DNA from 4 places in the Cellulosimicrobium sp. Marseille-Q8652 genome. Region 1 is predicted to be linked to each of the others. Evidence: riboswitches for the same ligand, from Rfam matches in the RefSeq annotation. Region 1 holds a riboswitch; each other region holds the start of a gene.
The links. A riboswitch is a leader RNA that binds a small molecule or an ion and turns the genes downstream of it on or off. The one in region 1 is predicted to bind thiamine pyrophosphate.

Region 2: linked by a shared signal. The riboswitch ahead of thiD (bifunctional hydroxymethylpyrimidine kinase/phosphomethylpyrimidine kinase) and the one ahead of ACWPWV_RS11105 (TenA family protein) in region 1 are both predicted to bind thiamine pyrophosphate.
Region 3: linked by a shared signal. The riboswitch ahead of thiO (glycine oxidase ThiO) and the one ahead of ACWPWV_RS11105 (TenA family protein) in region 1 are both predicted to bind thiamine pyrophosphate.
Region 4: linked by a shared signal. The riboswitch ahead of ACWPWV_RS09440 (thiamine ABC transporter substrate-binding protein) and the one ahead of ACWPWV_RS11105 (TenA family protein) in region 1 are both predicted to bind thiamine pyrophosphate.

What each region holds. Positions count from the first base shown of each region.
Region 1 is NZ_CBCOPS010000002.1:237,704-244,818, reverse strand. It holds gene ACWPWV_RS11120 (Ig-like domain-containing protein) at 1-2,583, shown strand, start outside; gene ACWPWV_RS11115 (DUF6882 domain-containing protein) at 2,596-3,414, opposite strand; gene ACWPWV_RS11110 (helix-turn-helix domain-containing protein) at 3,533-3,964, opposite strand; gene ACWPWV_RS11105 (TenA family protein) at 4,037-4,828, opposite strand; TPP riboswitch at 4,819-4,949, opposite strand; gene ACWPWV_RS11100 (VOC family protein) at 5,041-5,436, shown strand; tRNA gene ACWPWV_RS11095 (tRNA-Leu) at 5,482-5,555, opposite strand; gene ACWPWV_RS11090 (NAD(P)/FAD-dependent oxidoreductase) at 5,726-7,115, opposite strand, start outside.
Region 2 is NZ_CBCOPS010000002.1:1,597,605-1,604,719, reverse strand. It holds gene ACWPWV_RS17155 (response regulator) at 1-402, opposite strand, end outside; gene ACWPWV_RS17150 (sensor histidine kinase) at 381-1,595, opposite strand; gene ACWPWV_RS17145 (hypothetical protein) at 1,598-1,804, opposite strand; gene ACWPWV_RS17140 (hypothetical protein) at 1,792-2,025, opposite strand; gene ACWPWV_RS17135 (YceI family protein) at 2,257-2,925, shown strand; TPP riboswitch at 2,971-3,068, shown strand; gene thiD (bifunctional hydroxymethylpyrimidine kinase/phosphomethylpyrimidine kinase) at 3,061-4,020, shown strand; gene ACWPWV_RS17125 (hypothetical protein) at 3,984-4,265, opposite strand; gene ACWPWV_RS17120 (quinone oxidoreductase family protein) at 4,262-5,281, opposite strand; gene argC (N-acetyl-gamma-glutamyl-phosphate reductase) at 5,381-6,475, shown strand; gene argJ (bifunctional glutamate N-acetyltransferase/amino-acid acetyltransferase ArgJ) at 6,472-7,115, shown strand, end outside.
Region 3 is NZ_CBCOPS010000001.1:342,994-350,108, forward strand. It holds gene ACWPWV_RS01480 (family 43 glycosylhydrolase) at 1-198, opposite strand, end outside; gene guaA (glutamine-hydrolyzing GMP synthase) at 466-2,079, opposite strand; gene ACWPWV_RS01490 (hypothetical protein) at 2,147-2,575, opposite strand; gene thiE (thiamine phosphate synthase) at 2,572-3,255, opposite strand; TPP riboswitch at 3,299-3,401, shown strand; gene thiO (glycine oxidase ThiO) at 3,391-4,695, shown strand; gene thiS (sulfur carrier protein ThiS) at 4,700-4,936, shown strand; gene ACWPWV_RS01510 (thiazole synthase) at 4,948-5,787, shown strand; partial or broken gene ACWPWV_RS01515 (ThiF family adenylyltransferase) at 5,860-7,115, opposite strand, start outside.
Region 4 is NZ_CBCOPS010000001.1:2,124,250-2,131,364, forward strand. It holds gene ACWPWV_RS09410 (hypothetical protein) at 1-374, shown strand, start outside; gene ACWPWV_RS09415 (hypothetical protein) at 371-955, shown strand; gene ACWPWV_RS09420 (hypothetical protein) at 1,148-2,107, shown strand; gene ACWPWV_RS09425 (GntR family transcriptional regulator) at 2,104-2,529, shown strand; gene ACWPWV_RS09430 (hypothetical protein) at 2,518-3,894, opposite strand; gene ACWPWV_RS09435 (DUF4235 domain-containing protein) at 3,950-4,216, opposite strand; TPP riboswitch at 4,328-4,431, shown strand; gene ACWPWV_RS09440 (thiamine ABC transporter substrate-binding protein) at 4,497-5,612, shown strand; gene ACWPWV_RS09445 (ABC transporter permease) at 5,588-7,115, shown strand, end outside.

The sequences.
Region 1 (7,115 bases):
CCGACGCTGCGCCCGGGCACGTCCCTCGAGGTCGTCGCCGGTCAGTCGCTTGACATCGACATCACCGAGCACGTGCTGGTGGTCGAGGGCCGCACGCCGCGCCTGACGACGGAGGAGACGGTCAAGGCCACGGAGGGCTCCCGCGAGGTCACGTCGGTCACGCAGATCACCTACACGCCGAGCCCGGAGTACCACGGGCCGGCGTCGGTCACGGTCGAGGTCACCGACGGCTCGGGCCCGGACGACCCCGAGGGCAACGTCGCGCTCCTCACCCTCCCGATCACGGTCCTGCCGCCGGAGAACCTGCCGCCGGAGCTGCGCGACGCGACCCTCGAGGTCGCCGCGGGCGAGGAGGCGTCCGTCGACCTCGCGCGGTTCGCGACCGACCCCGACGGCGACGCCCTGTCGTTCAAGGCGTCGGCGCCGGGTCAGGGGATCACCGTCTCGGTGGAGGGCTCGACGCTGCGCGCCCAGGCGACGCCCGAGGTGCAGAAGGGCACCGTCGTCGAGGTCCCCGTCACGGTCTCCGACGAGAACAACCCGCCCGTGGCGACGCAGGCCCGTCTCACCGTGGTGGCGTCCACGCGGCCGCTGGCCCGCGCGAACGACGACGCGGTCGCCGACGCCCACCAGGGCAAGGAGACCGTGGTCCCGGTGCTCGACAACGACTCGAACCCGTTCCCCGACACCCCGCTCACGCTCCTCAACGCGGTGGTCGAGACCGGCCAGGGCACGGTGTCGCTCGCGGGCGACCAGGTGGCCGTCACCCCGCGCGAGGACTTCGTCGGGGTGATGGTCGTGCGCTACCGGGTCCAGGACGCGACGCAGGACCCCGACCGGGAGGTCGAGGGCCGGATCCAGATCACCGTGCTCGGCAAGCCCGAGGCACCGCCGACCCCGCAGGTCGAGGAGGTCCGCTCCAAGACGGTCGTGCTGTCCTGGGACCCGCCGAACAACAACGGCGCGGACATCACCGGCTACACCGTGCGGTCCCAGAACGGGTACGAGAAGGCGTGCGGCACCACGACCTGCACCCTGGACGGGCTGACCAACGACGTCGAGTACACGTTCACCGTGCTCGCGACGAACGCCGTCGGCGACGGCCCCGCGTCCCCGCCCTCGGCCGTCGCGCGCCCGGACGAGAAGCCCGACCCGCCCGCCGCACCCACCCTCGAGTTCGGCGACGGGTCCCTGACCGTCACGTGGAAGAACGCGACCTACACCGACCGGTCCGCGATCGAGTGCGTCAACCTGCGCATCTCCCCGGCCCCCGCCGGCGGCGCGACCGACAAGACGTGCCTGACCGAGACCACCACCACCTGGGAGGGCCTGACCAACGGCCAGGCCTACACCGTCCAGGTCCAGGCCGAGAACCGCGCACCCGACCCGTCCGAGTGGGGCGAGACCTCCGCGTCCGAGACCCCCGCGGGCAAGCCCGCCGCGCCCGCCGCGCCCACCGCGCGGCGCACGTCCATCGGCGCCACGTCGCAGATGGAGGTCTCCTGGACGGCACCCGACCCGAACGGTGCGGCGATCTCGCAGTACTCGGTCGACGTGCTCCAGGGCGGTTCCGTCGTGCGGACGGTGACCGCGGGCGGCGGTGCGACGAGCACGACCGTGGGTCTGCCCGCCGACACCACCGGGTACACGTTCCGTGTCCGGGCGCACAACAAGGCCACCGACAAGTTCGGAGACGCCGAGAGCTCCCCCGCGTCCAACGCGGTCCGTGCGTTCGCCGCGCCCGGCGCCGTCTCGGGTCTCAGCGCACGCGCCACGGGGTCGGACGGGCAGGTCGAGCTCTCCTTCGGCGCCGCGACCGGCAGCGGCGTGCGCGCCGACGAGATCCGGTACCAGTACAACGCCGGCGGCGGCTGGGCCGCCCTCGCCGCGAACAGGGTCGTCGGCGGCCTCACCGACGGCCGCGAGGCGACGATCCAGGTCCGCGCGGTCGCCGGCGTCGACGGCGCCGACGAGCCGGGACCTGCCTCGAGCGCGACAGCGACCCCGTACGGACCGATCCCCGCGCCGACGCTGACGGTGAGCGGCGGAGACCGCGCCATCACCTACAGCTGGTCGACGTCCGACAACGGTCGCCCGTACACCACGTCGGTCACCGGTGCCGTGCGCTCGAACAGCGCGTCCGGGTCCGGGACGCTGAGCGTCGGCTACTCGGAGACCCGGGAGATCTGCGTGACCGTCACCCCGACCGAGGGCGCGGCGAACCAGACCTGCCGGAGCGCGACGTCCGACAAGCGGCCCGCGCCCGTCCTCCAGGCGTACAAGGGATCGAACTACCCGTCCGTCACGTGCACCCACTCGTCCTGCGCGATCGTCGACCTGTCGATCTCCGGTGCGGAGCCCAACACGCCGTTCACGGTGTCGTGCTGGACGAGCCACAACGGCGACCACATGTTCGAGGGCACGCGCACGTACTCCGTCGACCGCAACAACCGCCCGCTGCGGACCGACGCGAACGGGAACTTCCCGCGGAGCGGGATGTGGTGCCACTACGGGCAGCCGGGTGCGCAGGTCTGGATCCGCACGAACGCGTTCGGCGACTCCCGCAGCGTGACCTGGGGCTGATCCCTCAGCGCCTCACCCGTGCCGGCGGAACCAGCGCCGGCGCGGCGGCGTGCTCGGCTGCGCGCCGGCCGGCGCGGTGTCCTCGGTGCCGGCCTCGGCCGGGGCAGGGTCCGCGTCGCCCGGGGCGGGTTCCGCGTCGGGCGGGGCGACGGGTCGCGCCGTCGCCTGGATCTGCGTGATCCGGGCGGAGTCGTCGAACGTCACGGTCACCGCACCACCCGGGACGACGAGCACCACCGCCCCGTCGTCGCCCGGCTCCACCCCCAGCCCGCGGCCGTCCGCGTAGGCGAGCACCGCCCGGCGGTGGTCGGCCACGGTCGCGGACAGCAGCCCTTCGCTGAGCGTCCGCACGACACGCGGCAGGCCGGGCGCCGGGAGCTCGAGGGTCGGGTGCTCCAGGAGGAGCCACGCCCGCGTCCCGCTGCCGTCGCCGTCGACGGGCGCGCTGTAGTGCGCGGACGGCCGGGTCGTCGCCTTGGCCGCGAGGGTGAGCCGGTGCGGCAGCCCTTCGGACAGCGAGAGCTCGGCGGTCGTGGTCTCGGCCAGGCCGGTGCCCCGGGTTTTCTCGGCCACCACGAGCACCTCGTCGGGGAAGCCGTTGACGTTCTGCCATCCCCACATCCACGTCCCCGGTCCGGGGGCGGACGTCCCCACGAGCTGCAGACGGCACTCCGTGGTGGCACCCGAGGCCGACGTGAAGGTGAACGTTCCGGCCGACAGGTCGGCGTGCCACGAGTCGTCGCCGTAGAGGTCGGCGAGGTGCAGCTGGTGCTCGTGGGACAGGAACGCGACGTCGTCGACGAGATCCTGGAGAACGGGCGGCTCGGTCATGGGTCGAACGTAACGCCGCCCGGTGCGCACGGGCGGGCAGCGACACGGGACGGCGGCGCACCACCCCGGGGCGGAGGGCGCACGCGCCGCGACCGGAGGTGCGCCCAGGCGCCCGGGGTCAGGCCACGGCGAGGGTCCGGTGACCGACGGCGCGTCCGGTCACCGGGCGACCCGGTCCGGCGCTCCTCGGACGCGCGGCCAGCCGGGCGTGCGCGGGCGTGCGCGCCCCGGCGGACGACAGGACCAGCACGGGGCCGACCGGCCGCAGCTCCTCCCCCGTCCGCGCGACGAGGTCGACGAGCCGGATCCCGAGGGCCGCGCAGACCGCCGCGAGCACCTCCGACGACGCCTCCTTGCGACCGCGCTCGACCTCCGACAGGTACGCCGTCGAGACGCGGGCGGCGGTGGAGACGTCGACGAGCGTGCGGCCCTGGGCGAGCCGCGCGCGCCGCAGGATGTCGCCCATCACCTGGCGCAGGAGCGGTTCGGCGCGCCGCGCCTCGGGCCGCGGCCCAACTGCGTCCCGCGTGGCGACCTTCCGTCCGTCCATGCCGGTCACGCTACCCGCGCCCCGGTGCGGGCGTCGCCGGGCCGGGGCGCGGATCTGCTGTCGGCGTAAGGCTCACCAGTCCTCGAGCGTGGACGCCATCTGCCAGAACCGGGTCTCGTACCGGCAGCTCAGCTCGAACGCGTGCTCCATGCGGGCGCGCTCGGCCTCGCCGGCGTCGGCGGCGAGGGCGTCGAGCCGCGCGCGCAGGTCCGCGAGCACGTCCTCGGTCCGCTCGGCGGCGTAGAACTCCCACCACCCGGCGAGCGGGTGGTCCGCTGCGATCGCCCCCGGCGTCGTCGCGCGCTCGTCGAGCCAGAAGCGTCGCGCCGACCAGATGTACGTCCACGGGCACGGGAGCAGCGCCGCGAGCAGCACGCCCAGGCTGTCGCGGCCGGCGGAGAGCATGTGGTCGACGTAGGCCTGGGCGCTCGGTGCCAGCCGCGACACCTGCACGTCCTCGTACCGGACGCCGAGGAAGTCGCACATCGCGTGGTGGGCGTGGGACTCGTCGTCGAGCAGGAACCCCGCCTTGCCGTGGAAGAACGCGGCCCACGAGCGGTCCGGCGCGAGCGCCATGCCCAGGCCGTAGCAGCGCAGGTAGGCCGTGAGGTACTGGTGGTCCTGACCCACGTAGTGGCGGACGGCGGCGGGCTCGACCCTCCCGTCGCGGAGCCCGGCGAGGAAGGGGTGGTCGTAGAACTCGGCGAACAGGTGCGCGTACCGGCGGCCGAGCCCGGCGGTGAAGCCGTCCTCGTCGTCCCGGACGAGGACGCCGGGGGCACGGGTGCCCCCCGCCGTGCTCGTGGTGGTGCCCGTCGTGGTGCGCCCGGGGGTGGTCAGGGTGGTGATGGCAGACGTCGTCATGCCCACGTTCCTCCGCTCGTGCTAGCGAGATCAGGTTCGACGGGTCCGAGCGGCCGTACCGCTCGTCTCAGTCCCTCGGCCCGCAGCTCGTCGCCCGGGCGGGACACCCCGCGTGGTTCGTCGGCACCCTAGCAGGACCCGAGCGCGCAGCACCGGACGTGTCCGACCGGTCCCGCCGCGCGTCAGCGCCCCGACGGGCCGACCATGGACGCATGTTCCGGAGCCTCTTCCCGATCCTCACGGTGGCCGACGTCGAGCGGTCCCTCGGCTTCTACCGTGACCTCCTGCGGGGCACGGTGGAGTACGCGTTCCCCGACGACGGCCCTCCGGTGTACGTGAACGTGCACGTCGGTGGCTCCCCGCTCGGCATCGGCCTCGCCGACGAGGCGGACGTCCGCGGCGGCACGACGCTGTGGGTGTACGTCGACGACTGCGACCACGCGGTCGAGCACCTCGCCGCCGGCGGCGCGACCGTCGTCGAGCCACCGGCGGACCAGCCGTGGGGCGAGCGCGTCGCGCGCGTGCAGGACCCGGACGGCAACCTCGTCGTCCTGGGCCAGGCGCCCGCGCCGGACCCCGAGCCGGAGGGGCCGACCGGGCTGTCGTGAGCCGGGCCCGCCGCGCCGCCGGGCCCGTCGCCCGCCGGGCCGACGTGCCCCCACCGGGACTCGAACCCGGAACACGCCGGGTTTAAGCCGGCCGCCTCTGCCAGTTGGGCCATGGGGGCGCGCCCCGAATCTACCGGGTGCGCCGTCCTCTGGGTGCGCCACCCTCCCCCGGTCCGCCGACCGGCCGGGTGCGTGCCGGGCCCGGGCGCGACGAGGGGCGAGCCGCGGTCACGGCTCGCCCCTCGTCGTCGGTCAGGTGCCGGCAACCCCCGGCAGGTCCGGAGACCTCTCAGGAGGCCTTGGCCGCCGGAGTCCGCTCGTCCGAGTCGATCGTCGCGTCGGAGCCACCGGCCTCCGCCGCGGCGGCCGAGCCCTGCGCGGCCTGCTTCACCGGCTCCCCGTCCTTCTTCGGCGGCACGGACGCGGCGCGGAACTCGGCGCGCGGGTCGTGCAGCGAGCCGAGCGAGACGAGCTCACGGCCCATGAGGAACTGGCCGATCCACCCGATGAAGATGCGGAGCTTGCGGTTGCCCGTCGGCATGGCGAGCACGTGGTAGCTGCGGTGCATGAGCCAGGCGAGCACGCCCCGGAGCTTGAAGACCCCGAACAGCTCCGCGACACCCTTGTACAGGCCGAGCGACGCGACGGTCCCGACGTTCTTGTGGCGGTACTCGACCGGCGGCTCGCTGTGCAGCTCGAGCGCGAGGTTGTCGGCGAGGCGCGTCGCCTCACGGATCGCGTGCTGGGCGTTCGGCGGGCAGAACTTGCCGGGGTTCAGCACGTCCGGCACCGCGGCGCAGTCGCCCGCGGCCCAGGCGTTCGGCACGACGTTCCCGTCGGCGTCCACGACCTGGAGCGTCGGCAGCACGGTCACGCGGCCCATCTTGTCGGAGGGCAGGTCGGACGAGTCCTTGATGACCGGGTTCGCCTTCACGCCCGCGGTCCACACGATCGTGTCGGAGTCGAACTCGACACCCGTCGAGGTCACCACGTGGCCGTCGACGCACGACGACAGGAAGGTGCTGAGGTGGAACTCGATGCCGCGCTTCTTCAGCTCCTCGAGCGCGTAGCCCGCCATGGGCTCGCTGAGCTCGGGCAGGATGCGCCCGGCGCCCTCGATCATGACGAAGCGGAGGTCCTTCTCCTCGATCGTGGCGTAGTTCCGCGTCGCGTAGCGGGCCATGTCCTCGATCTCGGCCATCGCCTCGATCCCCGCGAACCCGCCGCCGACGAACGTGAAGGTCAGCATCCGGCGCCGCAGCGCCTCGTCCCACGTGGACGAGGCGACGTCCATGCGGTTGAGGACGTGGTTGCGGACGGCGATGGCCTCCTCGACGTTCTTGAAGCCGATCGCGTGCTCCGCGAGACCCGGGATCGGCAGCGTGCGGGAGACCGAGCCGAGGCCGACGATCAGGTGGTCGTACGTGACCGAGTAGTCGTCGCCCTCCTCCGGGTGGATCGTCACGCGGCGGTTGCCGTGGTCGATCCCCACGACCTTGCCCTGCAGGACGTCGACGCCCTTGAGCGCACGACGGTGCGGCGCCACGACGTCACGGCCGTCGATGGAGCCCGCGGCCGCCTCGGGGAGGAAGGGCGCGTACGTCATGTACGGGCGCGGGTCGACGACGACGATCGCCGCCTCGCGGCGACCGAGCTTCTTGCGCAGACGGCGCGCGGCG
Region 2 (7,115 bases), 1.4 Mb from region 1:
CGCGGGGTCGACGTACCGGTCGCCGCGGTGCACCCGCCGGACCACGTCCGCGAGCACGGCACCGGGCGCGCCCTTGGGGACGAACCCCATCGCGCCGGCCTCCAGCACCGGTCGCAGCAGCGAGGCGCGGGCGCGCCCGGTCAGGACGACGACCGCCGCCGTGGGCAGGGTGCGCGCGAGCTCGGCCGTCACCCCCAGGCCGTCGAGCCCCGGCATGTGCTGGTCGACGACCACGACGTCGGGCCGGTGCTCCAGCGCGAGCCTCACGCCGGTGCGGCCGTCGACCGCCTGGCCGACCACCTCGAGGTCCGGCTCGAGGTCGAGCAGCGCCGCGACGGCGGCCAGCACGAGCTCCTCGTCGTCGACGAGCACGACGCGGATCACGCCGCCACCGGCATCCACGCGACGACGGTGAAGACGTCCGCGTCGCGCGCGGCGGACAGACCGCCGCCGCGCGCCGCGAGCCGGTCCGCGAGGCCGGCGAGGCCGCTGCCCGCCGGGGACGCGACGGACGCGACGGGCGTCCGTGCGCGCCCCGCGCCGTCGTTCGAGACCACGAGCCGGACGAGCCCGTCGGCCTCCTCGAGCGCGAGCGAGCACCACGTCGCGCGCGAGTGGCGCAGGACGTTGGTCGCGGCCTCCTTGACGACGAGGGACAACGTCGCGGCGGCCGCCGGCGGGGCGTCCCACGGCTGCGGGACGTCGGGTGCGCACCGCAGGCCCGAGGAGCGCAGGACCTGCGCGACGGAGGCGATCTCGGCGGCGAGGTCGGTCTCGCGACGTCCGGCCGCCGCCCGCCGGACGTCGTCGAGCGCCTCGAGGGCGAGCCGGTGCGCCGCGGCGCTCTCCCGGGCCGCGCGCGGGGGGTCGACGAGCGCGACGCGGGCCGCGAGCTCGGAACGGAGCGCGAGGACGGACAGGGTGTGGCCGAGGACGTCGTGCACGTCCTGGGCGAACCGGAGCCTCTCCTCGGCGAGCGCGAGCTGCTCGCGCACCTCGCGCTCCGCCTCCTGACGCGCCAGGAGACGCCACAGGCCGACGGGCAGAGCCGTGAGGAGCGCGACGCTCGCGCCCATGGTCGTGAGCACGACGAGCGAGCCGGCGAGCGACGAGCCGCCCGCGAGCGCGACGCCGACCGTGGACGCCAGGGCGAGGGCGCCGGTGCCGAGGGCCCACCAGCGTCCGGCGACGAGCGGCGCGGTGCCGGCGACGGAGCCGGCCACCCACGCCCAGGGTGCCCACCCCGGGTGGGCGAGCGGCGCGAGGACGACGAGCGCGGCGACGGCGACCGCGCCGTGCGCCCGGGCCCGCACCGCGCGGTCGCGGGGGCTCGTCACGGGCGGCACCGCCCAGAGCACCGCCGCGGACTGCGTGACGACGAGCGCCACCAGGACGACGGGGGCCACCCAGCGCACGAGCGGGGACGGGGCGTCGATTGCGACGGCCCAGGGCGGGACGACGCAGCACGCGAGCGTCCCGACGACCCAGGCCCATGTCGCGCCGCGTGCGAGGCGGGCGTCGACCGGCGGACCCGGTCGCGGCCGGGACGGCCGGTCGCCCGGGCGCCCCGCTCGTGCCGTGGTGAGCGCCGTCACGCTCACAGTAGTACCAGGAGCGCCGCGCCGAGCGCGAGGTCGAGCGCCTCGCCCGGCTCGGCCAGCGGTGGCGCGACGTCCGGCTCGTGCGCCCAGCACGCGACGTCCTGCACCACGGGGGCGGTGACACCGGTCCACGCGACGAGGGCGGCGACGACGCCGGTCGCGGTCCACCGGGCGTGCTCGCCGAGGAAGGTCAGCGCGGACACCGCGGCGGCTCCCCGAGCAGCGAGGTCTGGGCGCCCGGGCGGCCGTGCGCGGTGGCGGCGACCACGAGGCCGACCGCGAGCGGCCAGCCGGACGAGAGCGCGCTCGCCCACGTCGGACGGACGGTGCGCGGCGCCGTGCCGCGCCGGCGGTCGGCCCGGGGGTGCGGACCGGCGCTCGACGAGGGGTCGGGGGACGGGACGGCCGTGTCGTGGTGCGTCATGTCTCCACGGTCGTCCGGGCGCTGCGCAGGGACGAGGTGCACCGCGCACGTCCTCGGCGTGCGCCGCGCACGGGTCGTCCGTGCGGAGCCGGCCTCGCGCGGTGTCCGGAAGGTCACGCGCCGAATGGTTGAAAGTTCACCTAACAATCGGCGATGCTCTCCCGGACACCTGACCAAGTCCGAGCGCTCGTCGCGGTCGCGGCTCGAGCACGGCACCCCGGAGGGCGACGGATGACCACGACACGACCGGTCCGGCAGTGGAACGGCATGACCGTCCCGGACGCGGGGACCTACGTGCTCGACGAGGCGCACAAGCGGGTGGGGTTCGCCGGGCAGCACATGATGGTCTCGCCGGTCCGGGGCGAGTTCACCCGGGCGAGCGCGACCGTCCTCGTGGGCGAGGACCCGCTGGCCTCGGCCGTGGCGGCGACGATCGAGTCCGCGAGCCTCACGACGCACCACGCGGACCGTGACGTGCACCTGCACAGCGCCGACTTCCTCGACGTCGAGACGTACCCCACGCTCGAGTTCCGCAGCACGGGGGTCCGGTGGCAGGGGATCCAGGACGACGCGATCCTCGCGTGGGCGAGGCTGCGCAACCGCTCGCCGGAGCGCGCGACCGTCGCCGCGGACCGTGTCGCACCCGCCGAGGCGGGCCACTTCGTGGTGAGCGGCCTCCTGACGATCCGCGACGTCACCCGCCCGATCGACCTGACGATGCGGTACGGCGGTGCGCGACGCGACCCCTACGGCCGCGACATCTTCGGCTTCCACGCCACCGGCGAGTTCGACCGCGAGGACTACGGCCTGGTCTGGAACGTGCTGCTCGAGACCGGCGGCCTCCTCGTCGGCAAGAAGGTGTCCCTCGAGATCGCGGGCGAGGCGATCCACCAGGAGTGACGACGGGCGGCGCGCCGGGACGGCGCACCGCGCCGCTAGCATGAGCGGACCGACACGGGGTGCCTTGGGCGACCAGGGCTGAGATCACACCCGTCGAACCTGATCTAGCTCGTACTAGCGAAGGGATGTCCGGCGATGACGCTCGCCCTCTCGACCTCTCCAGCATCGCGGCCCTCGCGTCCGCGGGTCCTGACCGTCGCCGGGACCGACCCGACCGGGGGTGCGGGCATCCAGGCCGACCTCAAGGCGTTCTGCGCGCACGGCGCGTACGGGATGGCCGTGACCACCGCGCTCGTCGCGCAGAACACGCACGGCGTGCGCTCCGTGCACGTCCCGGGCCCGGAGTTCCTGCGCGAGCAGCTCGACGCGGTGTCCGACGACGTCGAGATCGACGCGCTGAAGATCGGGATGGTGGCCGACGCCGCGAACGCGCACGCGATCGGTCGGTGGCTCGACGACCTCGCGGCCGCCCGGCGGGCCCGTGGCGAGCCGTCGCCGCACGTCGTGCTCGACCCGGTCATGGTCGCCACGTCCGGGCACCGCCTGCTCGACGCCGGCGCCGAGCAGGCCGTGCGCGACCTCGCGCGACGCGCGGACGTCGTGACGCCGAACCTGCCCGAGCTGGCCGTCCTCGCGGGCGCACCGGTCGCGACCGCGTGGGACCTCGCCCTGGACCAGGCGCGCGCGTTCGTCGCGGCGAGCGGGACCGCAGTCCTCCTCAAGGGCGGCCACCTCGCCGGGTCGACGTCGCCGGACGCGCTCGTCGAGCCCGACCCGGCGAGCGGCGGTGCCGGCCGCGTCACGACGTTCGACGCCGAGCGCGTCGACACGCCGCACACGCACGGCACCGGGTGCTCGCTCTCGGCGGCGCTCGCGGCGCTGCGCCCCCAGCGCTCGGGCTGGCCCGAGGCGGCGCGCGAGGCCAAGGACTGGCTCACGGGAGCGCTGCGCGCCGGTGCGGCGCTGCAGGTGGGGACGGGTCGGGGGCCCGTCGACCACCTGCACGCGCTCGGGCCGGGTCCCGGAGCGCGCGCGGAGCCCGCCGGGGACGACGGGGTTCAGGCCCGCGCGACCTCGCCGGTCCCGGTCGGGTAGACGCACTCCGTGCCCGGCGGCCACCACCGCCACCGCGACTCGACCTGGCTCGCCGCCACGCCGTCGGGCCGCTCGGCGACGCACCGGTCGTCGCCCTGCCGGACGCCGATCGTCAGGTAGTAGACGACGAGCACCCCCGTGAACAGCACGGCCAGCACCGTCACGGCGCGGCGCAGCGCAGGGGAGGGACCGCCGTCGGACCCGTCCTCCTCGCCCGGTCGGGCCGGCACCCAGTCCCAGCTCATGCCGCGCCCCCGGTCGTGCCCGACGCCGCGGCGTCGGGCACGAGCAGCACCTTGCCCGTCGTGGCACGCCCCTCGAGCGCACGGTGCGCCTCTGCGGCGTGGGCGAGCGGGAAGGTCGCGCCGACGCGCACGCGCAGCGTCCCGCCCGCGACCGCACCGAGCACCTCCGTCGCGCGCTCGACGAGCTCGGTCCGCGTCGCCGTGTGGTCGGCGAGCTTGGGGCGCGTGAGGAAGACCGACCCGGCGGCGTTGAGGCGCTGCGGGTCGAACGCCGGCACCTGGCCCGAGGACCCGCCGAAGAGGACCAGCGTCCCGCGGCGGCGCAGCGACGCGAGCGACGCGTCGAACGTGTCCCTGCCGACGGAGTCGAACACGGCGGCGACGCCCTCGCCGCCCGTCAGGCCGCGCACGATCTCCGGCAGGTCGTGCGTCAGGTCGCCGAGCGCCGTGTACTCGACCACGTGGTCGGCGCCCGCGCCGCGCGCGAGCTCGGCCTTCGCGGGCGTCGAGACCGTCGAGACCACGTGCCCGCCGCGCGCGACGACCATCTGGGTGAGCAGCAGGCCGACCCCGCCGGCTCCCGCGTGCACGAGCACGCGGTCGCCCGGGCGGACGGCGTACGACGACGTGCACAGGTAGTGCGCCGTCAGGCCCTGGAGCGCGACGGCGGTGGCGTCCTCGAGCGAGACGGCGTCGGGCACGTGCAGCGCCTCGCGCGCCGCGACGACGACGAGGTCCGCGTACGAGCCCGGCGCCTCCGTCCACACGACACGGTCGCCCACGGCGAAGTCCTCGACGCCGTCCCCGACCTCGACCACGTGGCCGGCACCCTCGCTGCCCACGACGTGCGGGTACTGCACCGGGTACACGCCCGCGCGCTTGTAGGTGTCGATGAAGTTGACGCCCGCGACCGCCGTGCGGACGAGGAGCTGTCCCGGCCCGGGGGTCGGGTCGGGCAGCTCGCGGTGCTCCAGGACGTCGGGGCCGCCCGCCTCGCGGGCCACGATCGCATGCATGGGAGCAGCCTAGGCGGGCGCGCGGGCCGACCCCTCCGCGACGCAGCATCCCGACGCGCACGACCGTGACGACGACCGGATGTATAACTATGTATAGTGATGCATATGACGATCACAGTGGCGGTCGCGGGAGCGTCCGGGTACGCGGGGGGCGAGATGCTGCGCCTGCTCGCCGGGCACCCCGACGTCGAGATCGGTGCCGTGACGGCGCACAGCAACGCGGGCACGGCGCTCGGGGAGCACCAGCCCCACCTGCGCTCGCTCGCCGACAGAGTGCTCCTGCCGACGACGGTCGAGCACCTCGTCGGCCACGACGTGGTCGTCCTCGCCCTGCCGCACGGTGCGTCGGGGGAGATCGCGGCGCAGCTGCCCGACGACGTCCTCGTGCTGGACCTCGGTGCGGACCACCGGCTGGAGTCCGCGACGGACTGGGAGCAGTTCTACGGCTCGGAGCACGCGGGCACGTGGCCCTACGGGCTCCCGGAGCTCCTGCTCACGCAGGACCCGGGCGCCCGCGCGACGGAGACGCGCCAGCGCGAGCGGCTCGCCGGTGCGCGCCGGATCGCCGTGCCGGGCTGCAACGTCACGGCGGTCACGCTCGGCCTGCAGCCCGGGGTCGCCGCGGGCGTCGTCGACCCGGGCGACGTCGTCGCCGTGCTGGCGGTCGGGTACTCGGGTGCCGGGAAGTCGCTCAAGCCGCACCTGCTCGCGTCTGAGGGGCTCGGGTCCGCCCAGCCGTACGCCGTGGGCGGGAGCCACCGGCACGTCCCGGAGATCGTGCAGAACCTGCGCGCTGCGGGGGCGTCGGCCGTGCGGATCTCGTTCACGCCGACGCTCGTGCCCATGGCGCGAGGGATCCTCGCGACGGTCTCGGCACCGCTGGCGGACGCCGTCGCCGGTCTCGGGCCCGCCGAGCTCGACGCGCGGGTGCGCCAGGCGTGGGACGACGCGTACGTGGGGGAGCCCTTCGTGCAGGTGCTGCCCGAGGGGCGGTGGCCGAGCACGGCGATGACGCTCGGGGCCAACACCGCGCTCGTCCAGGTCGCCGTCGACCACGCCGCGGGCCGCGTGGTCACCGTCACGGCGATCGACAACCTCGTCAAGGGCACCGCGGGCGCCGCGGTGCAGTCCATGAACATCGCTCTCGGCCTGCCGCAGACGGCGGGCCTCACCACCGAGGGAGTCGCCCCGTGACCGTCACGTCGCCCCTGGGCTTCCGGGCCGCCGGCGTCGCCGCCGGACTCAAGTCGACCGGCGCGAAGGACGTCGCGCTCGTCGTCAACGACGGCCCGCTCGACGTCGCGGCCGCCGTCCTCACGAGCAACCGCGTGTTCGCGGCGCCGGTCGCGTGGACCCGCCAGGCGGTGAGCGACGGGCGGGCGACCGCCGTCGTGCTGAACTCGGGCGGCGCCAACGCGTGCACCGGGCCGGAGGGCTTCGCCGACACGCACCGCACGGCCGAGCACGTCGCCGACGTCCTGGCCACGTCCGCGGGCGACGTCCTCGTGTGCTCGACGGGCCTCATCGGCGTCCGGCTGCCGATGCCGGAGCTGCTCGCCGGCGTCGACGCGGCGGCCGTCGCGCTCGACGACCCGTCCTCGGCGACCGCGGGCGGCGGTGACGCGGCGCTCGCGATCATGACGACCGACACCGTGCCCAAGACCGTCGAGGTCGTGCGTGAGGGCGCCGTGCCGGGCTCGCTCGACGGCGGCGCGACCTGGTCGGTCGGCGGCATGGCCAAGGGGGCGGGGATGCTCGCGCCCGGCCTCGCGACGATGCTGTCGGTCCTCACGACGGACGCCGTCGTCGACGCCGAGACCGCCGACGCGGCCCT
Region 3 (7,115 bases), on a different contig from region 1:
CGGGAAGATCCAGTACTCCCCCTCGTAGAACTCGACGTCGGGGTCGGCGTAGTGGCCGTCGATGATCGGGTTGCCCGCCTCCGCCGTCACCAGGTCGGGGACGACGGCGCCCGCGTCCCGCTCGTCGGCGACCGTGGGTGCCAGGCACCCCAGGACAAGGGCACCGGCGAGGGCTGCCGTCGTGAATCCGCGTCGCATCGTCGTCCTCTCGGGCGTCCGCTCCGACGCCTCGTCGCTCTCGGGTGGTGCCGGTCGTCCCGGGCGCACCGCGGGCGCCTTCGCCCGATCCGGTGACTCACGGGTCGGCGACCGGTCTGACATCGCTGTCAGAGGACAACCTGGCACAGAGACGCACAGACTTCAACACCGGCGCGGGCGTGTCCGCCCGTCCGGGTCGCGTGGTCGGCTACCGGCCCGAGGCCACCGTCGAGCGGCCCCGGGTGCGGGAAGACAGCCCCGAGCGGATCACTCCCACTCGATGGTGCCCGGCGGCTTGCTCGTCACGTCGAGCACGACGCGGTTGACCTCGTTGACCTCGTTCGTGATGCGCGTCGAGATGACGGACAGCACGTCGTAGGGCAGGCGGGTCCAGTCCGCCGTCATGGCGTCCTCGGAGGACACCGGGCGCAGGACGACCGGGTGGCCGTAGGTGCGGCCGTCGCCCTGGACGCCGACGGAGCGGACGTCCGCGAGCAGCACGACGGGGCACTGCCAGATCTCGCGGTCGAGGCCGGCCCTCGTGAGCTCCTCGCGCGCGATCTTGTCGGCGGCGCGCAGGGTCTCGAGACGCTCGGCCGTCACCTCGCCGACGATGCGGATGCCGAGCCCGGGGCCCGGGAACGGCTGGCGCCAGACGATCTCCTCGGGCACGCCGAGCTCGAGCCCGACGGCACGGACCTCGTCCTTGAACAGCGTGCGCAGCGGCTCGACGAGCGAGAACTGCAGGTCGTCGGGCAGGCCGCCCACGTTGTGGTGGCTCTTGATGTTCGCCGCACCCTCGCCGCCGCCGGACTCGACGACGTCGGGGTAGAGCGTGCCCTGGACCAGGAACTTGACCTCCTCGCCGTGGGCACCGGCGTCGGCGACGACGTCGCGCGCGGCGTCCTCGAACACGCGGATGAACTCGCGGCCGATGATCTTGCGCTTGGTCTCGGGGTCGCTGTGGCCCGCGAGCGCGGAGAGGAACCGCTGGCGCTCGTCCCGGACGACGAGGTTCACGCCCGTCGCCGCGACGAAGTCGCGCTCGACCTGCTCGGCCTCGCCCGCCCGGAGCAGGCCGTGGTCCACGAACACGCACGTGAGCTGGTCGCCGACGGCCTTCTGCACGAGCGCGGCCGCGACCGACGAGTCGACGCCGCCGGACAGGCCGCAGATGACGCGCGCGTCGCCGACCTGCGCGCGGATCGCCGCGACCTGGTCCGCGATGACGTTGCCGGGCGTCCACTCGGGCGCGAGGCCCGCGCCGTCGTACAGGAAGTGCTCGAGCACGGTCTGGCCGTGCGCGGAGTGCTTGACCTCCGGGTGCCACTGCACGCCGAAGAGGCGCCGCTCGCGGTCCTCGAACGCGGCGACGGGCGAGCCCGACGACGTCGCGAGGACCTCGAAGCCCTCGGGCGCGCGGTGCACCGCGTCGCCGTGGCTCATCCACGTGGTCTGGTTCTCGGGCGTCTCGGCGAGCAGCACGCCGGCCTCGCAGACCGACACCTCGGTCCCGCCGTACTCGCGCTGACCGGTCTGCGCGACGTCGCCGCCGAGCGCCGCCGCCATCGCCTGGAAGCCGTAGCAGATGCCCATGACCGGGACGCCGGCCTCGAACAGCGCGGGGTCGACGAACGGCGCACCCGCGGCGTAGACGGACGACGGGCCTCCGGAGAGGATGATCGCCGCCGGGTCCTTCGCGAGCATCTGCTCGACCGTGAAGGTGTGCGGCACGATCTCGGAGTACACCTTGGCCTCGCGCACGCGGCGCGCGATGAGCTGTGCGTACTGGGCGCCGAAGTCGACGACGAGCACGGGCCGCGGGGTCGAGGCCACCTGGGCCGTGGTGAGGTGGTCGGGGGCGGTGGCGGAAGACGTCACCCGACAAGGATAGGTCGCGCGGGAACCCCGCTCGAACGGTGGCCGCCCTGCGGGACGTCCTCCCGCGTCAGCCGGGCAGCGTCCCGACGAACGCGAGGACCCCCGCGGCGAGCCCCAGGCCGAGAGCCGCCACGACGAGCACGACACCGACGACGATCCGCACGAACCCGCCCGTCTGGCGACCCCACGAGCGGGCGACGACGTCCGTCGGGTCGTCGCGCGCGACCCAGACCGTGCCGTCGAACACGTACGGCTGCCCGGGGACGCGCACGCGCGCCACGTGGACCGTGGCGCGCAGCGGCGACCCGTCGGGCGCCGGGTACTCGACGAGGTGCTCCTCCCCCGCGAGCGTCCGCGTCTCGGAGAGCGAGCGCGCCGGCACCTGCACGCGGTCGACGGCGCGTGCGCGCCCGCTGCGACGTCCGCCCGCCACGAGCAGCGCGATCCCCGCGGCGAACGCGGCGACGGCGAGCGTGCCGGCCAGCAGCGGCGTCACGCGGCCCCCACCGCGGCGTCGAGGCGCTCGCGCAGCGTCCGCGCGGCGCGCTCGGGGTCCGCGGCCTCCGTGATCGCCCGCACCACGACGACGCGCGTCGCACCCGCGTCCAGCACCGCGTCCAGCCGTCCGGCGTCGATCCCGCCGATGGCGAACCACGGCGTCGCGGGCGCCGTCGCGGCGACGTCGCGCAGCAGGTCGAGACCGACGGGGGCCCGCCCGGGCTTCGTCGGGGTCGACCACAGCGGGCCGACGCAGAAGTAGTCGACGTCCGGGTCGGCCTCCGCGGCGGCGGCCTGCTCGGCCGAGTGCGTCGAGCGGCCGAGGACCGGCACCGGGCCGAGCAGCGTGCGCACGGCGTCGACCGGCAGGTCGCGCTGGCCCATGTGCACGACCGGCGCGCCGGTCAGGCCAGCGACGTCGGCCCGGTCGTTGACGGCCCACAGCGCGCCGTGCTCGCCCGCGAGGCGTGCCACGACCTCCTGGAGCTCGAGCTCGCGCGCGACGTCGAGCGTCTTGTCGCGGAGCTGGACGACGTCGACGCCGCCCGCGAGCGCCGCGTGCAGGAAGTCCTCGAGGTCGCCGCGCTCCTCGCGCGCGTCGGTGCACAGGTACAGGCGGGCGGCGGCGAGGCGGGCGCGGGCGTCGGCGCCCGACGCCTCGGAGGTCTCGGTGTTCACCCGTCGGAGTGTAGGGCGACGTCGCCGCCCCGGCGGGTACTGTGGCCGAGAGCACGGGAGCCCCGCACGGGGCTGAGAGGGCGTAGGAGCCGACCGTCGAACCTGATCTGGGTCATGCCAGCGAAGGGAGCGAACATGCACCCCCCTGCCGTCCCGGCCACGGGCACGTCCGCGGCCACGTCCGCGTGCACGGCCCTGCCCGCGGACTTCCCCGTTCCCGACGGCGCGCGCGACGTCGTGGTCGTCGGGGGCGGGATCGTGGGGCTCGCGGTGGCGTGGCGCGCCGTCCGCGCCGGCCTGACCGTCACCGTCCTCGACCCCTCCCCCGGCGACGGCGCGACGCACGCCGCGGCGGGGATGCTCGCGCCGGTCACGGAGGCCGACTTCGGCGAGGGCGACGCCCTCGCGCTCCACCTGGCGGCCGCGCGCGCCTGGCCCCGTTTCGCCGCCGACCTCGAGCACGTGACCGGCGCGGACGTGGGTCTGCGCACCGCCGGGACGCTCACCGTCGCGTACGACGCGGACGACCTCGCGCTGCTGCGCCGCGTCCTCGCGCTGCATTCCGCGCACGGCCTCGACTCGTCCGAGCTCACGCTCGCGGACGCCCGCCGCCGCGAGCCCCATCTCGGGACGCGCGTCGCGGGCGCCGCGTGGGCGCCGCACGACCACGCCGTCGACCCGCGGGCGACCCACTCCGCGCTCCTCGCGGCGCTCCGTGCCGAACCGGGTGCCGCCGTCGTGCGGCATGCCGCGACCGGTGTCGTCCGGGACGCGACCGGCCGTGTGGTCGGCGTGCCCGACGCCGCGGGCCACCTCCACGGGGCGGGCGCCGTCGTGCTGGCGGCGGGCTGGCGGACGGGCGCGCTGCTCGCCGACGTGCCCGAGGTCCGCGTGCCGACGCGCCCCGTGAAGGGCCAGACGCTGCGTCTGGACGCGGGGCCCGACCTCGCGCTGGAGCACGTGGTGCGCGGCGTCGTGCAGGGGCGCCCGGTCTACGTCGTGCCGCGCGACCCGGTCCCGGACGGGCAGGGCGACGGCTGCGCCGGGCACCGCGAGGTCGTGGTCGGCGCGACGACCGAGGAGAACCCCGACGACCGCCGCGCGACGGCGGGCGGCGTGTTCGCGCTCCTGCGGGACGCCCGCGCACTGCTCCCGGGCATCGACGAGGCCGCGCTCGTCGACGTCACGCCCCGCGCCCGGCCCGCGACGCCCGACAACCTGCCGCTCGTCGGCTCCACGGACGTCCCGGGGCTGCACGTCGCCACGGGCCACGGTCGCAACGGCATCCTCCTCGCGCCGCTCACGGCGGAGGCCGTGGTCGCGGGGATCACCGGCGCCCGCCTGCCGCCCGACGCCCACGCCGCCCTCGCCCCCACCGGTGCCGGCCGGTTCGCCCCTCTCACCGCCCGCCCAGCCACCACCCCTGCGACCCGGAGCTGACACCGTGACCCAGACCACCGCACCGACCGCGCTCGTCAACGGCGAGCCCTACCCGCTCGACGCGACCACGGGCGTCGAGGACCTCGTCGCCGCGCTCGTCCCGGCCTACGTGACGGACGGCTCGCCGCAGGGCGTCGCCGTCGCGATCAACGACGCCGTCGTGCCGCGCGGCACGTGGTCGAGCACCGTGGTCGCACCCGGCGACCGCGTCGAGATCGTCACCGCCGTCCAGGGCGGCTGAGGGAGATGAGCATGCCGGCCGAGACCCTGCGCACCGCCGACCCCACCCTGCCGACCCACGACGACGCCCTGGTCGTCGCCGGGACGACGATCGGCTCGCGGCTCGTCATGGGGACCGGCGGCGCGGCGAACCTCCTGACCCTCGAGGACGCGCTCGTCGCGTCGGGGACCGCGCTCACGACCGTCGCGATGCGGCGCGTCGCCGTCCGCGCGGGCGGTGACGGGTCGCCCGACGCCGGGATCTGGGGGCTGCTCGACCGCCTCGGCATCCGCGCGCTGCCCAACACCGCGGGCTGCTTCTCGGTCCGCGAGGCCGTCCTCACCGCGCACCTCGCGCGCGAGGCGTGCGGCACGGAGTGGGTCAAGCTCGAGGTGGTCGCCGACGACGTCACGCTCCTGCCCGACCCGATCGGCCTCGTCGAGGCGGCGGAACAGCTCGTGCGCGACGGGTTCGTCGTGCTGCCCTACACGAACGACGACCCGATCCTCGCGCGGCGCCTCGAGGACGTCGGCTGCGCGGCCGTCATGCCGCTCGGTGCGCCCATCGGCACCGGGCTGGGCATCCTCAACCCGCGCAACATCGAGGCGATCGCCGCCGCGGCGCGCGTCCCGGTGATCCTCGACGCGGGGATCGGGACCGCGTCGGACGCCACCCTCGCGATGGAGCTCGGGTGCGACGGCGTGCTGCTCGCCACCGCGGTCACGCGCGCCGCCGACCCCGTGCGGATGGCGCACGCGATGCGCCTCGCCGTGGAGTCGGGGCGCCTCGCCGCCGGTGCCGGACGCATCCCGCGCCGCGAGGGCGCGCTCGCGAGCTCGTCGCCGCAGGGCAGGCTCGACCTCGCGCTCTGACGCCCCTGCCCGCGAGACAGGACGGGCGTCGCGAGACAGAGCACGCGGAGCACTGCCTCGCGACGGCGGCTTCTACCTCGCGGAGGGCGGTGTCGTCGCGAGCTCGGGGAGCAGGGCGGGGACGCCGCCCACGACGGAACGGGCGTCGACGCCCGCGGCGCGCGCGACGTCGGCCACGCGGGCCGACCGCGCGCCCATCGCGCACACGACGACGACGGGCCGGTCGGTCGGGAGGTCGTCGAGCGCCGCGCGTGCCGCGGTGTCCGGCGCCCCCGGGGAACCGCCGAGGAAGCTGCCGCTCGGGACGAGCGTCGCGCCCGGGACCGGGCGCACCCGCGCCTCCCAGTCCTCGCGCACGTCGAGCAGGTAGGCCCCCGGACGCGCGCCCCCGTCGGGCGCGAGAAGGGTGACGGCCTCGTGCGCGTCGATCTCGACCGGCACGTCCGCCGCGCCGGGAGCCGGCGCCGCACCGGCCGCCGGGGTGAGGCCGCAGAACGCGGCGTAGGCGTCGTCGCCGGCGAGGAGCTCCGACACGGGCTCGCGCGCGGGGTCCGGGCGGACGGCGAGCTGGCGCCACGTGAGGTCGAGCGCGTCGTAGACGGCGAGCCTGCCGAAGAGCGTCGTGCCGGCACCCGTGAGGAGCTTGATCGCCTCCGTCGCCATGACCGAGCCGACGGTGCCGCACATCGCGCCGAGCACGCCGCCGGTCGCGCAGTCGGGCGCGGCGCCGGGCGGCGGCGGGACGGGGAAGACGTCCCGGTACGTCACGCCCCGCGCGCCCGCACCCGCCGGGCCGGTCACGCCGGTGACGTCGCCGCCCGAGGAGGCAACGGCGTCGGGCACGCCCACGTAGCGAGGGCGACCCCAGAACACGCTGACCTGGCCCTGGAAGCGGTAGATCGAGCCCCACACGACGGGCAGCCCGAGCACCTCGGCGGCGTCCGAGACGAGGTAGCGCGTCGGGAAGTTGTCGGCGCCGTCGAGCACGACGTCGTACCCCCGCAGCACGTCGAGCGCGTTCGCCGCGTCGAGACGCACCCCGTGCTCGACCACGCGCACGTGCGGGTTGACGTCCGCGATCGTGTCGCGCGCGGAGTCGACCTTGCGACGACCGACGTCCGGACCGCCGTGGACCACCTGGCGCTGGAGGTTGGACGTGTCGACGACGTCGTCGTCGACGATCCCGACGGTGCCGACTCCTGCGGCCGCGAGGTACAGCAGGGCCGGGCTGCCGAGGCCTCCGGCCCCCACGACGAGGACCCGGGCCGCCGCGAGGCGCCTGGCCCTCCGGCCCCACGCCGGGCAGCGAGAGGTGCCGGGCGTAGCGC
Region 4 (7,115 bases), on a different contig from region 1:
TCGCGACCGACGGCGTCTGGGTCGCCGTCGACCTCGCGGTGTCCGGCACGACGCGCGAGGCCGGCATCGAGGTGCTGGAGCTGCGTGACGCCGACGGTCGTGACCACGAGGCCTCGCACCGGGTGAGCAACCGGATGATGACCACGTTCGTGGACCCGGACGTCCCCGAGGCGGGGACCGTCGTCGTCGAGGTGCCGGCCGAGGCGCTCGAGGGGGACGTCGTGCTGCGCGTGCTCACGGAGCACCAGGACGCGGACGTCGACCGCCCGCAGGCCGTCGCCGAGGTCGACCTCGGTCGCGTCGGACCGCCGGCCGACGGCGACACCGTCGAGATGCTCGAGCCGGCGCTCGTCCCGGGCGGGTGGGGCGGTTGAGCGTCGGCGGCGTCGGCGGCGTCGGCGGCGTCGGCGGCGTCGGATGGTGGCGGGCGAACCGCTGGTGGCTGGTCGTGCTCGCGGTCGCGCTCGCGGCGCTCGGCGCGCTCACCTGGCGCTCCGACGCCGTGCAGGGGTGGTGGGTGGCGGAGCCGCACCGCGGCCACGCGGCGGACGACGAGGGCTGGACGCAGGTCGGCGACGTGCGGGCCCGCCTCGCCGGGGTCGAGACCGTCGACTGGCTCGACGACGGCTACGGCGGCCGCGTCGAGGCTCCGGACGGGTACACGCTGTGGGCCGTCGACCTGTCGGTCCGCTCGGACGCCACGCCCGGCCCGGCGAGCGCCGAGGAGGTGTACTCCGCGTGCGAGCTCGTGCTGCTCGACACGTCCGGCCGGCAGTTCATCGCGGGCGCGTCGTCGCTGCCCGGCATGCCGGTGACCGACCCGCCGGTGTGCACGGGGGCCGTGTCGAGCCGCGCCACGCACTACGTCCTCACGCCCGACGACGCGGAGCCCGCCGAGGTGCGCCTCGTCGAGCCGGGGCTCCTGCCGGACTACTGGTCGCTGCCCGCACGCTGATCGCGCGCCCTGCCGTGCCGCGCCCGCCGGGCTCCTCGGACCGCGCAGCAGGAGCCGGCTGGTGACGGGGCTTCCGGGAGGTCGGCGGGCGCTCCTCCCCGCGAGGAGGTCGTCGCGAGGGCGGCCCGGTTGACAGCCCGGAGACTATTGATCATAGTTCATGATCAATAGTCTTCCTGTGGAGGTGCCGTCGTGAGCTGGGTGTCGTGGATGCTGGGTAACCCGCTGCCGTTGCCGGTCGCGCTCGCCGTCGACCTCGGGCTGCTCGCGGCGGCGGTCGTGGCCGGCGCCCTGTGGTGGGACGGGCGGCGCGCCGTCGTCCCGAGCACGGCGGGCGGGCGCGCGGTGCGGCACGCGGCGATGACGAGCGCCGGGGCGGCGCTGCTCGTCGCCGCAGGGGTCGCCCTCCCGCCGCTGTACCTCTACCTCGGTCTGGCGGGACTCGGCGCTCGCGTCGCAGCCGTCCTACCGCTGGTCGCGCTCGTCGCCGCGCTCGGGGTCCACGCCGTCGGCGAGCTCACGTGGCCCCGCCCGCTGCACCGGCAGCGCGAGGCGCGGCTCGTCGCGCGCTCGGCCGCCGACGTCGTCCCGGGCACGACCCGGCGCGTCGCCTGGGGATGGGGAGGGGGGATCGTCGTGGCGGGCGTGGCCTTCGGGCTGCTGTCCGACGGCCCGCGCTCGATCTCGCGCGGCACGGGACCGTACGAGGCGTACACCGTCGCACCGTTCCCCGGCTGGCTGTGGACGGTGCCGGTCGTCGTCGCGGCGGTCGTCGCCGTCGTCGTCTCCGAGGTCGTGCTGCGCCTCGTCGCGTCCCGACCGGCGGTCGAGGACGTCTCCGAGGAGTGGGACATGTGGTTGCGACGTCGGGTCGCCCGCCGCGTCGAGCGCGTCACGCAGCTCGTGCTCGGCCTGACGCTCGGCGGCCTGGTCGCCGTGGGCGGGCTCTCGCTGCGCTGGCTGGTGCTGGGGGACGGTGACGACGTCCGGACCGGCCCCGGGCTGAGCCCGGGCCACGTCGTCGCCGGGAACGCCCTGCTCGTCGTCGGGCTCGTCGTCGTCCTCGTGGCGCTCACCGTCGCCGTGTGGCCGGCGCGCGACCCGGCGCCCGCGCCGGCGGCCGAGCGCGAGCCTGCGGAGACTCCCGCGTGAGCCTCGCCGTCCGCATCGACCTCGACTCCTCGACACCGCACTACGAGCAGCTCCGCGCGCAGCTCGCCGCGCTCGTCACGGCGGGCGACCTCGCGGACGGCCAGCGCCTGCCGACCGTACGGGCGCTCGCGAACGACCTGGGTATCGCGCCGGGGACGGTCGCCCGGACCTACCGCGACCTCGAGGCGGCGGGGCTCGTCACGACCCGCCGCCGGGTCGGGACCCTCGTCACCGCGCCCGCCGCGACGCTCGACCGCGCCGTGGTCACCGACGCGGCGGTGCGCTTCGTGCGGCTCGCGCGGGACCACGCGCTCACGGACACCGAGATCCGGGACGCCGTCGCGGCCGCGCTGCTCGGCGCGACGCGGGGCGAGAGCGTCCGGGACACCGGGCCGCGGGCGACGGTCGTATCAGCCGACTGAGGTGGAGCTCGGCGCCGTGCGGGGGCGGCGCGTGCGCAGGGCCGACGGCAGGCCGAGGTTCGCGAGCAGCGCGTCGGCGGCGGCGGCGAGCAGCACGGTCGTGAGCACCTGGACGGCGACGGTCGCGACGGTCTCGAGCGGGTCGATCACCGCGCGCCACACGACGATCCCGGGCTGGCCGAGCACGGCCTGGGCCGCCGTGAGGACGACCTGCTCGGCGAGCGTGAGCAGCGCGAACGCGACGCAGAAGAGCAGCACCGCGCTCCACCTGCTCCGCCAGAGCATGCCGAGCGCGCCGACGAGACCGCCGAAGCGCCGGCCCGGGTCCAGCATGAGCTCCCACGCCCTGCGCGCACCGCTCGTGCCGAGCGTGCGGTTGAACCGGTCGACGACGCGGGCGGTCCGCCCCGTGGCGTCGGCCGGCGCGTGCACGGGGTCGACGACGTCGATCGCCTCGACGCCGTAGACGATCGTCCCGAGCGTCAGCCACGCGAGCGGGACCACGAGCCCGGTGACGATCCCCGCGAGCAGGAGCGACGTCGTCGGGCCGAAGGCGGCGACGAGCGGCTGGAGGACGTCCACGCGCGCGACGACGCCGTCCCACCACGTCGTCACCTCGACGACGACGACGCGCGACGCCCACCACTCCCGGACGCGCCCGACGACCGCCGTCACGGTGAAGGCGCCGATGACGATCCAGACGACCTCGCAGTACCCGGCGAGGATGCGCACGGCGGCCGTGCGGGCGCTGCGCCGGGCCTCCCCGCCCGCCTCGACGACGCCCCGCTCCATGCGCCTCGCGACGCGCTCGAGGACGCTGCGGGCGAGCAGCGCGCCGGCCACGAGGAGCACGACGGTGAGCCCGAAGCCCTCGGGGACCGGGTCGGCGGTCTGGATCCCCGCACCCGCGGCGAACGCGTGGTCGAGCGCGGCGGAGTCGACGTACGCCTGCCAGTCGGACGACAGGCCGCCGTAGAACTCGTAGATGACGAGGTACGGGACGAGCACCGACGCGATCGACCCGAGCAGCGCACGCACCTCGATGCGGTCGCGGTCGTCCCGCGGCTCCCGGCGCAGGACGTGGAGCATGACGACGATCCCGACGACCGTCGCGAGGGGCGAGAGGCACAGCACGAGCAGCCCGAGCTCTCCCGACGACGGCGCGACCGCGAGCGCGGCCCGCAGCGCGAGCTCGTGAGCCACCTGCGCGAGCACCGCCACCGCGACGAGCGCGGGCCAGTGCCGCACGAGGAGCCGTCCCGCGTCGACGAGCACGTGCGATCCCGCGCGCAGCACGGACGGGCCGGTCGGCCCGGGGCCGGTGTCCGGCGAGGGCGGTGAGGTCATCGGGACGGGGGCCGTCACGCGCGCCAGGGTACCCGGGCTGCGCGGCGGCCCCCGACCCGGGCCGCGCCGAGTACTACGACAGGAAGCGCGTCACGACGCGCTTGGCCTCCTTGCCGGCGAACCGCCGGGCGAGGACACCGACCCCGGCGGCGACGGCCGCGAACGTGACGGCCGAGACGATGCCGACCTCCTCGTCGTCCAGGTCCTTCGGCGCGTCGTGCCCCGTGACCTTCGCCCACACGAGCGTGACGAGCTTCTGCGCCGCCCAGCCGGCGGCGAACGTCAGGGCGACGGTCCCCACCTTGACGGCGAGAGTGGCCTTCTCCTCGGTGTCTGGCACGGGTGCTCCTCCATCGGGTCGGCGGTCCGGCCTCGGGCCGGTGTGCTGCGCACCACCGTAGTCCCTGGCCTGCGTCGACGCCGTGCGGCGGCGACCGCGGTGTACGCTCGCCGGGAACGACAGGGGAGCTCCCCGGGAGCTGAGAGTGCGGACCACCGCAGACCCTCGAACCTGATCCGGTTAGCACCGGTGGAGGAAGTCGGGAATCTCGATCACCCGTCGGCGTCGGCCCCGTGCCGACCCGGCGGTTGGACCCCTCCTGAACGTCCAGGGAGGACACGTGCAGCACACGACCAGGGCCACCACCGCCGGGCGAGCCACCGCCGGGCCCGCCCGCACCGCCGCGCTCGCCGCGGGGACCACGCTCGCGCTCCTCGCGCTCGCCGCGTGCGGGAGCGACGGCGACGCGGGCGGTGACGCCGGCGGCGACGCGGCATCGGGGGGCGGCACCGTCACGCTCGTCACGCACGACTCGTTCGCCGTGAGCGACGAGGTGCTCGCCGCGTTCGAGGAGGAGAGCGGCCTGACGGTCGAGCAGGTCGCGCCCGGCGACGGCGGCGCGCTCGTCAACCAGCTCGTCCTCACGAAGGGCTCCCCGCTCGGCGACGTCGTCTTCGGGATCGACAGCACGTTCGCGACGCGCGCGATCGACGAGGGCGTGCTCGACCCGTACACGCCCGCCGACCTCCCGGCGTCCGCGGAGCAGTACGCCGTCGGCGACGGCGAGCTCACGCCCGTCGACGTCGGCGACGTGTGCGTCAACGTCGACCACGCGTGGTTCACCGAGGCCGGCGTCCCGGAGCCCGAGACCCTCGAGGACCTGGCCGACCCCGTGTACCGAGACCTCCTCGTCGTCACCAACCCCGCGACGTCGTCGCCCGGGCTCGCGTTCCTCCTCGCGACCGTCGGCGCGTTCGGCGAGGACGGCTGGGAGCAGTACTGGGCCGACCTGCGGGAGAACGGCGTCAAGGTCGTCGACGGCTGGTCCGACGCGTACTCCGTCGACTTCTCCGGGGGCGAGGGCGCGGGCGACCGGCCGCTCGTGCTGTCGTACTCCACGTCGCCCGCGTTCACGGTCGCCGAGGACGGGACGTCGTCGACGACGGGCGCGCTGCTCGAGACCTGCTTCCGCCAGGTCGAGCACGCCGGCGTGCTGGCGGGCGCCGAGAACCCGGAGGGCGCGCAGCAGCTCGTGGACTTCCTCGTGAGCGAGGCGTTCCAGGCCGACGTGCCGGGCCAGATGTACATGTACCCCGTCGACGACACCGTCGCGCTGCCCGCCGAGTGGGAGCAGTTCGCGCCGCTCTCCGACGAGCCGTTCGAGGTCGCGCCCGAGGAGATCGACGCGCACCGCGACGAGTGGATCAAGGCGTGGACGGCGACGGTCGTCGACTGACCCGTCCCGGTCCCGGGCCCCTGGTGCGGGGCGCCGTCGGGCGCGGCGTGCTCTGGGGCGTCGCTGCGGCGGTGCCGCTGGTCTTCCTCGCGGTGTTCTTCGCGTGGCCCGTGCTGGCGCTCGTGGCGCGCGGGTTCGTCGGGGCCGACGGCGGTCTCGACCTGTCGGGGTTCGCGGAGGTGTTCTCGGACCCGCGGACGTGGCGGATCGTCGGGCTCACGCTGTGGCAGGCCGTGCTCGGGACGACGTTCTCGCTCCTGCTCGGCGTGCCCGGCGCGTACGTGCTGTACCGGTGCCGGTTCCGCGGGCGTCGCGTGCTGCGCGCCGTCGTGACCGTGCCGTTCGTGCTGCCCACGGTCGTCGTGGGCGTCGCCTTCCGCACGCTCCTCGTCGAGGGCGGGCCGCTCGGCTTCCTGCGGCTCGACGGGACGTTCGCGGCGATCGTCGTGGCGCTGGTGTTCTTCAACTACTCGGTCGTCGTGCGCACGGTCGGCGGGCTGTGGGAGCACCTCGACCCGCGCGCGGAGCAGGCGGCCCGCGCGCTCGGGGCGACGCCGTGGCGCGCGTTCCGGACGGTGACCCTGCCCGCGCTGGGTCCGGCGATCGCGAGCGCGGCGTCGATCGTGTTCCTCTTCTGCGCGACGGCGTTCGGCGTCGTCCTCGTCCTCGGCGGCATCCGGTACGGGACGATCGAGACGGAGATCTGGATCCAGACGACGCAGTTCCTCGACCTGCGCACCGCCGCGGTGCTGTCCGTCGTGCAGCTCGCCGTCGTCGTGGCCGCGCTCGCGGTCGCGAACCGCGCGCGCGCGAAGCGGGAGCGGGCGCTGACGCTCACCGCCGCGTCGAGCGCCGCGCACCCGCTGCGCCTGTGGCAGCGCGGGCCCGCCGGCGGACCGGTCCGCGGCCGGCCCGGCGGCGACCTCCTGCCGGCCGCGCTGACCGCCGTCGTGGTCGTGGTGCTCGTCGGTCTGCCGCTCGTGACGCTCGTCGTGCGGTCCCTGCGCGTGCCGGGCGGCGGCTGGGGCCTCGACAACTACGCGAACCTCGGCACGACGGGCGGTCGCAACGCGCTGTCCGTCACCGTGTGGGAGGCCGCCGCGAACTCGCTGCGCACGGCGACGCTCGCGACGCTGCTCGCGGTGGCGATCGGGGGGCTCGTCGCGCTCGTCGTGTCCCGGCGACCGCGCTCGCGCACGGGCCGGCGGGCGATCGGCGCGCTCGACTCCCTGTTCATGCTCCCGCTGGGGGTGTCGGCGGTGACGGTCGGTTTCGGCTTCCTCGTCACGCTCGACCGGCCGCTCGGGCTCGACGTCGACCTGCGCACCTCGGGGCTGCTCGTACCGATCGCGCAGGCCGTCGTCGCGATCCCGCTCGTCGTGCGCACGGTGCTGCCGACGCTGCGCGCGATCGACCCCCGGCTCCGCGAGGCGGCCGCGACCCTGGGGGCGGCGCCGGGGCGCGTGTTCCGCAGCGTCGACGGGCCCATCGCCGCGCGGTCGC